Regions from separate parts of the Pseudomonas sp. ADAK13 genome, predicted to be linked through region 1. Evidence: predicted binding sites of a transcription regulator. Region 1 holds the regulator's gene; the other holds the start of a gene.
What was found. Region 1 encodes sigma-54, which starts transcription at its own class of promoters, with help from an activator protein. Its sites were predicted from a motif close to ANTGGCATNNANNTTGCTNT; they were not measured.
Positions count from the first base shown of each region.

Region 2: HKK54_RS01645 (circularly permuted type 2 ATP-grasp protein) is a predicted target of sigma-54. The motif match lies at 2,421-2,440, and genes of this name have one in related genera.

Region 1 is NZ_CP052860.1:1,070,683-1,075,625, reverse strand. Features, by position in the region: gene rapZ (RNase adapter RapZ) at 1-401, opposite strand, end outside; gene ptsN (PTS IIA-like nitrogen regulatory protein PtsN) at 404-868, opposite strand; gene hpf (ribosome hibernation-promoting factor, HPF/YfiA family) at 881-1,186, opposite strand; gene HKK54_RS05120 (RNA polymerase factor sigma-54) at 1,262-2,755, opposite strand; gene lptB (LPS export ABC transporter ATP-binding protein) at 2,940-3,665, opposite strand; gene lptA (lipopolysaccharide transport periplasmic protein LptA) at 3,665-4,237, opposite strand; gene lptC (LPS export ABC transporter periplasmic protein LptC) at 4,224-4,796, opposite strand; gene HKK54_RS05100 (KdsC family phosphatase) at 4,805-4,943, opposite strand, start outside.
Region 2 is NZ_CP052860.1:351,719-356,661, forward strand. Features, by position in the region: gene HKK54_RS01635 (transglutaminase family protein) at 1-28, opposite strand, end outside; gene HKK54_RS01640 (alpha-E domain-containing protein) at 25-975, opposite strand; gene HKK54_RS01645 (circularly permuted type 2 ATP-grasp protein) at 979-2,388, opposite strand; gene HKK54_RS01650 (ribonuclease E inhibitor RraB) at 2,814-3,155, opposite strand; gene HKK54_RS01655 (hypothetical protein) at 3,369-3,629, opposite strand; gene HKK54_RS01660 (START domain-containing protein) at 3,709-4,314, opposite strand; gene HKK54_RS01665 (YkgJ family cysteine cluster protein) at 4,359-4,613, opposite strand; gene HKK54_RS01670 (translation initiation factor 2) at 4,776-4,943, opposite strand, start outside.

The DNA of each region.
Region 1 (4,943 bases):
AGGTCAATGATCGGGCCCAGCAGTTTGGTCTCGTCCTCGATGGCTTCTGCCAGCGAGCGATGCGGGCTGCTCAGTGGATGGCGTCGACGGGTTTCGGAGAAGCGCTTGAGCAGGGTTTCTTCGTCGGCGTCCAGGTACAGCACATCGCAGTGGATGTGCTTGGCCCGCACTTCTTCGAGCAGTTCAGGGAAGCGGGAGAGGTGGCTGGGCAGGTTGCGGGCGTCGATCGAGACGGCCACCAGCGGTTGCGCCAACTCGGTATGGATCAGTGCACGTTCCGCCAGTTCCGGCAGCAGGCCGGCGGGCAGGTTGTCGATGCAATAGAAGCCGTTGTCCTCGAGAACATTGAGAGCCGTGCTTTTACCTGAGCCGGAGCGGCCGCTGACGATGATCAAACGCATGATTACTGCCCGTTTTGCTCATCCAGTACAACCTGATAAAGCGCCTCATTGCTGGGAGCGCTGCGCAGTTTGTCGCGTACTTCCTTGCGGTCGAGCATGCTGGCGATCTGCCGAAGCAGTTCCAGGTGCGCATCGGTGGCAGCTTGCGGGACCAGCAGAACGAACAGCAGGTCGACCGGCGCGCCGTCGATGGCGTCGAAATCGATGGGGGCGTCCAGGTGCAGCAGGGCGCTGACTGGAGACTCACAGCCTTGCAGGCGGCAGTGAGGAATGGCGATGCCGTTGCCAAAGCCGGTCGAACCGAGCTTTTCACGGGCGATCAGTGCCTCATACACAGCTTGCGTATCCAGCTCGGGCACTTCGCGGCCGATCAGGTTGGCAATTTGTTCGAGGGCACGCTTTTTACTGCCGCCCGGCACGTTCACGAGGGAACGGCCGGGGGTCAGGATGGTTTCAAGTCGAATCATGGGTGGGGAGTGTTAGCGGCCAGTGCCTTGAAGAAGACTCTGCTGCTTTTCCTTATGCTTTTTGATTTGGCGATCCAGCTTGTCGGTGAGGTCGTCAATGGCAGCATACATATCTGAATGCTCGGCATTGGCGACTACTTCCCCGCCGGGTATACGCAAGGTGGCTTCGATTTTCTGCTTGAGCTTCTCGACAGTCATGATGACTTGCACGTTGGTGATCTTGTCGAAATGCCCCTCAATTCGTTTGAGTTTTTCGCCGATATAGGCGCGCAGCGGTTCGGTCACTTCCAGTTGGTGTCCACTGATGTTGACTTGCATACAGCTTCTCCTTCGTTGCCAGTGCATAAAGCGGCAGGCCGGGGTGCCTGCCACTGGAACGCTATGGCCCGCCCGTCACATCAAACGTTTACGCTCGCTGGAAGGCGCGATCCCGAGGGACTCGCGGTACTTGGCGACGGTTCGACGGGCGACCTGAATGCCTTGTGCCTCCAGTAAACCAGCGATCTTGCTGTCACTCAACGGCTTTTTCTGATTTTCCGCGGCAACCAGTTTTTTGATGATCGCGCGGATCGCCGTGGACGAGCATTCGCCGCCTTCGGAGGTGCTGACATGGCTGGAGAAAAAGTATTTCAGCTCATAAATACCCCGTGGGGTATGCATGAATTTTTGCGTGGTCACCCGGGAAATCGTTGATTCGTGCATGCCCACCGCCTCGGCGATGTCGTGCAGTACCAGCGGCTTCATCGCCTCATCGCCGTATTCCAGGAAGCCGCGCTGGTGCTCGACGATCTGGGTGGCGACTTTCATCAGGGTTTCGTTGCGGCTTTGCAGGCTCTTGATGAACCAGCGGGCTTCCTGCAACTGGTTGCGCATGAAGGTGTTGTCGGCGCTGGTGTCGGCGCGGCGTACAAACCCTGCATATTGCGGGTTGACCCGCAGGCGCGGCACCGATTCCTGGTTCAGCTCCACCAGCCAGCGCTCGTTGTCCTTGCGCACGATCACATCGGGGACGACGTATTCGGCTTCACTGGACTCGATCTGCGAGCCGGGGCGCGGGTTGAGGCTCTGCACCAGCTCGATGATCTGGCGCAGGTCATCTTCCTTGAGCTTCATGCGGCGCATCAGCTGGCTGTAGTCGCGGCTGCCGAGCAAGTCGATGTAGTCGGTGACCAGGCGCTGCGCTTCGGCCAGCCAAGGCGTCTTGGCCGGCAGTTGGCGCAGTTGCAACAGCAGGCACTCGCTGAGGCTGCGGGCGCCGATACCGGCTGGCTCGAATTGCTGGATGCGGTGCAGGACGGCTTCGATTTCGTCCAGTTCGATGTCCAGTTCCGGGTCGAAGGCCTCGAGGATCTCCTCAAGGGTCTCGTCCAGGTAGCCCTGATTGTTGATGCAGTCGATCAGGGTGACGGCGATCAGGCGATCGGTGTCGGACATCGGCGCCAGGTTCAGTTGCCAGAGCAAATGGCTCTGCAGGCTCTCGCCAGCGGAGGTGCGGGTGGTGAAGTCCCACTCGTCATCGTCATTGCTGGGCAGGCTGCTGGCGCTGGTCTGGTAGACGTCTTCCCACGCGGTGTCGACGGGAAGCTCGTTGGGAATGCGTTCGTTCCATTCACCGTCCTCGAGGTTGTCCACCGTGGGGGCGGTTTCCTGGTAGGAGGGTTCCTGTACGTCGGGGTTGGGTTTTTGCTCGATGTTGTCGGCCAGCGGGTCTGCATTATCGAAGTCGTCGCCTTCTTCCTGGCGTTCGAGCATCGGATTGGACTCCAGGGCCTCCTGGATTTCCTGTTGCAGGTCCAGGGTCGACAATTGGAGCAGGCGGATGGCCTGTTGCAGCTGCGGTGTCATCGTCAGCTGCTGGCCCATTCTCAGGACTAGCGATGGTTTCATGGCAGGGGCTTAACACCTTATTCGCCGGCGCAATGCGCCATCCACGACAGGGCGCGTGAGCGCCAAACATAAGCAAATTATATGCCTGATATCGGGGGCTTTGCCTAGAGCGCGGTAACAATAAAAATACTGAGGTTTTTATTGACTCCCGCGCTCCATGGCGAATGGCCTGATACCACCGTGTTTACAGGCGGAACTCGTGACCCAGATACACTTCCTTGACCAGTTCGTTGGCCAGGATAGTGGCAGAGTCACCTTCGGCAATCAGCTGTCCATCGTTGACGATGTAGGCGGTTTCGCAGATATCGAGGGTCTCACGGACGTTGTGGTCGGTGATCAACACACCGATGCCCTTGGCCTTGAGGTGATGGATGATCTGCTTGATGTCGCCGACGGAGATCGGGTCGACACCGGCGAAAGGTTCGTCCAGCAGGATGAACTTCGGCGCAGTGGCCAGGGCACGGGCGATTTCCACGCGACGACGCTCGCCGCCGGAAAGGCTCATGCCGAGGTTGTCGCGAATGTGGTTGATGTGGAATTCCTGCAACAGGCTTTCCAGCTCTTTCTTGCGCCCGGCGCGGTCGAGTTCCTTGCGGGTCTCGAGGATCGCCATGATGTTGTCGGAAACCGACAGTTTGCGGAAGATCGACGCTTCCTGGGGAAGATAGCCGATACCCGCCTGTGCACGACCGTGCATCGGCTGGTGGCTGACGTCCAGGTCGTCGATCAGCACGCGGCCTTGATCGGCCTGAACCAGGCCGACAATCATGTAGAAACAGGTGGTCTTGCCGGCACCGTTGGGGCCGAGCAAGCCGACGATCTGGCCGCTGTCGATCGACAGGCTGACGTCGCGCACGACCTGACGGCTTTTATAGGCCTTGGCCAGATGCTGGGCTTTCAGGGTTGCCATTAATTCGCCTTCTTCGCGTCGGTTTTCGGCGTCGGCTGGGCGGCGTCGGCTTTCTGCTTCGGCTGGATAACCATATCGATGCGCGGCTTCGGCGTGCCGATCTTCGTACCGGTGGCACGACCGGCCTGGGCAATCTGCTTCACCGTGTCATAGACGATTTTTTCGCCGTCAGTGGTGTTGCCGTCATTGATGACCCTGGCCTGATCGATCAGCACGATGCGATTTTGCTGCGCGTGGTACTGGATCGTCTTGCCGTAGCCTTTGACCGGCGTCGGGTCGCCCACTTTTTGCAGCTGTTCGAAATACGCCAGGTTGCCGACCGAAGTGACCACGTCGATATCGCCTGCCGGGGTGCGAGTCAGTGTCACGGTATTACCCGTCACTTTCATCGAGCCTTGAGTGATGATGACGTCGCCGGTGTAGGTCGCAATACCTTTCTTGTCATCCAGTTGCGCATCATCGGCCTGAATGTGGATCGGTTGCTGGCTATCGTTCGGCAGAGCCCAGGCGCTCACGCTTCCCAGTGCTGCGCCCAGGCCGAGCAAAATAGGGAGGGTTTTAACGAGCCTCATACTGTCCTCTTACGTTCGATAGCAGGTGTATCCTGCTTTCTTTCAAATACGCTTTCATTCCCTTGCCAGTCGATACACCGCCAGCGCCGTCGATTCTAACGTCTTGCTCGGTCTGCGCATATTGCTTCTGTGGGAATACGGTCATGCGACTGCTGGTAATAATGGTGTCGCGGTCCTTGGCGTCGGTACGGGCTACGCGCACCGAGTCAATCAATTCCACCTGGGTGCCGTCCGGGTTGACTTCGCCACGCTCACTGGTGACGTGCCACGGGAATTCGGCGCCGCGATACAGGTTCATGTCCGGCTTGGTCAGCAAAGTGACCTCGGATGCCTTCAAGTGTTCGACCTTGTCGGAGGTCATTTCATACTGAACCTTGCCATCGGGCAGGTACTGGATGCTGTGGGCGTTGATGGCGTAATAGTCGATAGCGCTCTCGTCGACCTGCGCAACAGGCTTGTCGAGGAAGCGCTCCGGGCTGATATTCCAGTAGCCGACCGCGAGGAACACGGCGGCGATGATGGCAAATATCAGAAAATTGCGAATCTTTTTACTCAGCATAAAACGCTCTATAGGTAGGCGGCGTGAGCCGCTTCAAGGCTGCCTTGGGCGCGCAGAATCAATTCGCAGAACTCGCGGGCGGCGCCTTCGCCGCCGCGGGCGGTGGTGACGCCATGGGCGTGTTCGCGAACGAACGCCGCCGCATTG
Region 2 (4,943 bases), 720 kb from region 1:
TGGTTTCGTGGCTGATGGAAAGTCTCATGCCGCCTCCAGGTAGGAACTGTAAATAGCGTCACCCAGCTCGCGCACGAGTGGGATGAAGTCGGTCAGCCAAGCGTGCAGGCCTTCCTTGAGAATTTCGTCGATGGCGGTATAGCGCAGGCGCGCGTCCATCTCGGCCGCCAGGCGCTGGGCCGGGCGACCGTTGATGCCGGGCAGGCTGCCAAGGATCTGGTCGATCTCTTCACTGCACGCCCGCAGCGAACGCGGGACATCGGCGCGCAGCAGCAACAGCTCGGCGACTTGGCGGGCGCCGGGGGCGTCACGGTAGATTTCGGTGTAGGCCTCGAACGACGACAAGGCCCGCAGCAATGCACTCCACTGATAGTAGGCGTGGGCGGTGCCATCGGTGACCGCTTCGGCCTGGTCGCCGGCCATCTCGTAGCGGGCATCCAACAGGCGCAAGGTGTTGTCGGCCCTTTCGATAAACGTGCCCAGACGAATGAAGCGAAACGCGTCGTTGCGCATGATGGTGCCGTAGGTGGCACCCCGAAACAGGTGGGACCGCTCCTTGACCCATTCGCAGAACCGGCTCATGCCGTAGCGACTCAGGCCTTGCTGGGCGATGTCGCGAATTTCCAGCCAGGTGGCGTTGATGTTTTCCCACATGTCGGCGGTGATTCGCCCACGCACGGCATGGGCACTGGCGCGTGCAGCGCCGAGGCAACTGTAGATGCTGGCCGGGTTGGCAGCATCCAGGGCGAAGAAGTGCAGCAGGCGTTCCGCATGCAGTTCACCGTGGCGCTCGCGGTAATCGTCGAGGGTGCCGGTGATCAGCAGGGGCATCGCCAGTTCATGCAGGCCATCACCGCGCCCGTCCTGGGGCATCAGCGACAGCGAATAACTGACATCGAGCATGCGCGCGAGGTTTTCCGCGCGCTCCAGGTAGCGCGACATCCAATACAAATCCGAGGCAGTTCTACTCAACATATTTCAATCCTCGACCACCCAGGTGTCTTTGGTGCCGCCGCCCTGGGACGAGTTGACCACCAACGAGCCTTCCCGCAGCGCCACACGAGTCAGGCCGCCGGGGACCACACGGGTTTCCTTGCCTTGCAGCACAAACGGGCGCAGGTCGATATGGCGTGGGGCGATGCCGTTTTCGACAAAGGTCGGGCAGGTCGACAGGCACAGCGTTGGCTGCGCGATGTAGGCATGTGGCTTGGCCTTGATGCGTGCACGGAAGGCTTCGATTTCCGCCGCCGAGGCTGCCGGGCCGACCAACATGCCATAGCCACCGGAACCCTGGGTTTCCTTCACCACCAGTTCCGGAAGGTTGGCCAGCACGTGGGACAGTTCGCTGGGATTACGGCACTGGAACGTCGGAACGTTCTTCAGGATCGGCTCTTCATCCAGGTAAAAACGGATCATCTCGGTGACGAAGGGGTACACCGATTTGTCATCCGCTACCCCGGTGCCGATGGCATTCGCCAGTACCACATTGCCCGAGCGATACGCCGCCAGAAGGCCCGGCACGCCGAGCATGGAATCCGGGTTGAAGGCCAGCGGGTCGAGGAACGCGTCGTCGAGGCGGCGGTAAATCACGTCGACCGCCTTGGGCCCGTCGGTGGTGCGCATGAACACACGGTCATCGCGCACGAACAGGTCGGCGCCTTCCACCAGTTCTACACCCATTTCCCGAGCCAGGAACGCATGCTCAAAGAACGCGCTGTTGAAACGCCCAGGCGTCAGCACCACCACACTGGGGTTATCCAGCGGGCTGGAGCTTTTCAGGGTGTCGAGCAACAAGTTGGGGTAGTGATCGATCGGCGCGATGCGCTGGGCGGCAAACAGTTCGGGGAACAGGCGCATCATCATTTTGCGGTCTTCGAGCATGTAGCTGACGCCGCTGGGGGTGCGCAGGTTGTCTTCGAGGACGTAGTAAGTGCCGTCGCCATCGCGTACGAGGTCGACGCCGGAGATGTGGGAATAGATGTCGCGGTGCAGGTCCAGGCCCTGCATCGCCAACTGGTACTGCTCGTTGGCCAGGACTTGCTCGGCGGGGATGATCCCGGCCTTGATGATGCGTTGTTCGTGGTATAGGTCGGCGAGGAACATGTTCAGCGCCTTGACCCGCTGAATGCAGCCGCGCTCGACGATCCGCCATTCACTGGCCGGGATGCTGCGGGGGATCGTGTCGAAGGGGATCAGGCGCTCGGTGCCTTGCTCGTCGCCATACAGAGTGAACGTGATGCCGGCCCGGTGAAACAGCAAATCGGCTTCGCGCCGGCGCTGGGCCAGTAATTCAGGGGGCGTCTCGGCCAACCAGCGGGCGAACTCGCGGTAATGGGGGCGCACCTGCCCTGCCCCGTCGTACATCTCATCATAATAAGTGCGGATCATGCCGTACTCCTTGTCACCCGGACGCAAGAACCATCGCAAGGCCCGTGCCAGCGGCATAAACACTTAAGTATCAATCAGTTGGATATAGGCCCAGGCCATACCGCACCGTCCCGGTGCAGCAAATGCCCGCTGTCATGGGCGGCGCCTCATTGCAATGCAGGCCCTGACTATCAACAGCATAGTCAGAGTTGATTTCACTGCCCGGCAAACCCTGGGGATAATCACCCCCATCATCTGAACAGGACGCGTCCTACAGCTTCATCCATTGCGCACTACCGCTTGTACTGAATCGCTCTCCTCCTTTGCGATCTTCCCTTTGGCCACCCTGCTCGGGTGGCTTTTTTTTGCGCAGGATTTTTCCCGCGCCAGAAACAAAAACGGCCGACCCAAAGGTCAGCCGATACGCTGTGTTGTTGCTCATGTCGCTACATGGGTAACCCACGCACCTCCTGTTTCACGCCCCATCCCTCAATGATCCCGCCCAAGGGCTCGACCACCGCCTCAAAGTCCTGCTCGAAGTCTCCTATGCCGTCGTAGGTGGCGAACATGATTTTGCTCAGTTCCAGGTACCAGGCGCCGTCATCCCGCGCGCTGACCTGGGCATTCAGGGATTCCCCACGAAACCGACCCGCAGCCCGCCGCGCACGTTCCTCATCCGGGAAAATGGCGTAGAACTCGATGGGGTGGAAACGCGAGAAGTCAAAGCCGCCCTCTTTCATGCGGCGCAACACATTGGTGCTGATGTCTTCTTGATAGGCTGTGCTCATGAAACGTCCTCCTCAAACCGATGGATAGACTTTCCGTGCTTCCCAAGGCCCGCGCTGCAAGGGCGCGGGTGTTACGGCAATGACGTCGCCGCCGGGAGACAAGCATGTAGCTGACAAGACCAGACCTTAGCGATTCATTCGCTGATCTCCCTTGCAGAGTAGCGCGAAGCTATCAGCTCCACCAGAGGCTGTTTAAAGACGTACAGGGAATGTTCAGGCGGCGGGAGAAATGTCGAGGATTTGAATACTGTTTTGGTCTTTCAGGCTTTTTACCGTGGGCTCGGCCGTGCGGCCTTCCAGGTCGTTGAGGTCCAGTTCAGCGGCCACTGGGAGCAACTTTGCACGGATCATATGGGCAGCCTCTTCCAGGCTGGGTCTTTCGCCGCAGACGAACTGCTCCACGGACTGCACGCCATGATCATCAACGAAGGTAATTTTCCACGTTTGCATCAGTGCCTCCTCGATAAAACCCATGGGTGGGCTTACCTCTATCTGGACCTTGAGGGCTCGGAATTCGTTCCACTCAAGGCCGGAGGCACCTGATCAGCTGCAGTTACTTCTCAGCGTGTTCTTTCAGGGCTTTCAAGGTGTTGAACGGTGCGTCCACCACGAACTTGTTGGCCAACCACGACGGTACGCTGCCACCTGGCTCGGTGTGCACCTGGTAGGTCACTTCGGTCAGGTTGTCGCCTTTAGGCACCAGTTTCCAGTAGCCGTCGACCTGGGCCACACGCACATAGCCTTTGACTTCAGGCTGGTAGGTCGGCACTTCCAACAGCTTGCGGGTCACCGTGCCGTCGGCGGCCTTGGTGGTGGTGATTTCCAGGATCGAGTCACGATCGGTCACCGGGAACGGTGCCTTGAACTGGGTGTAGGTCCAGCTCTTGTCGCCTTCCTGCTTGAGGAGTTTTTGCGACTTGCATTCGTGGATCCAGGAACAGGCCCCCGCCACGTCTTCCTGCAATGCCTGGATCTTGGCCAGCGGTGCCTTGATGGTGGTCACACCGCGATAAGCCTTGTACTTGGAGCCGGCGATTTCACTCAAGGAGACTTTGATACCGTCTTCATCCTTGGCGGTCTGCCAATCTTCAGCGTGTGCAGCAGCAGCGAACAAAACGCTAAAACCGCACAACACCGCAACTCGTTTCAGTGAACCCATGGTCTTATTCCTTATTGTTGAAGTTCAGTACTTTGAACAGCCCACTAAGCCGCCGTCATCTGTTCCCACCAGCCGATCAACTTGATCGCTTCTTCCTGGCTGTTGCCACAGACCTCGAGATCCGCCTGGAACGAACTGCACACCGCCGGCCGCTCAGGCTGGCCAAACAACTGGCACAGTTGTTCGACCGACAGATGCAGGCAGCGTTCGCCCGCTGGTTTGCCGGCAGGCATTCCCGGCAATGGAGAGCTGATGGATGGGGCAATGCAGCAAGCGCCACAGCCTTCACGGCATTTCATGACGAACAGATCCTCGACAACTCAGTGTTGATGGCCACGTAAGACTACGCCCTTAAACAGACGTTTTAAATTGGCTTAACAGGGGTTTTTAACCGAAAACAAAAGTGACTGACCAGTCTGCGACAGAAGGTCAGGGGTACGCGTCACTTTTACTCGTCGGGTTTATTGCTTGAACTGGAAATCCAGCGCCGCGCCTTCCACTTCGCGCCGTTCTTCGTTGCGCAGTTGCAGCTGCATTTCATTGCTGAGCAGGCGCCCGTTAATCTGGAACGCGCTGTTATCGGTGGGCTTTTCGGCAAACATTGGCGGCAACAGCGGCACATTCTTCGG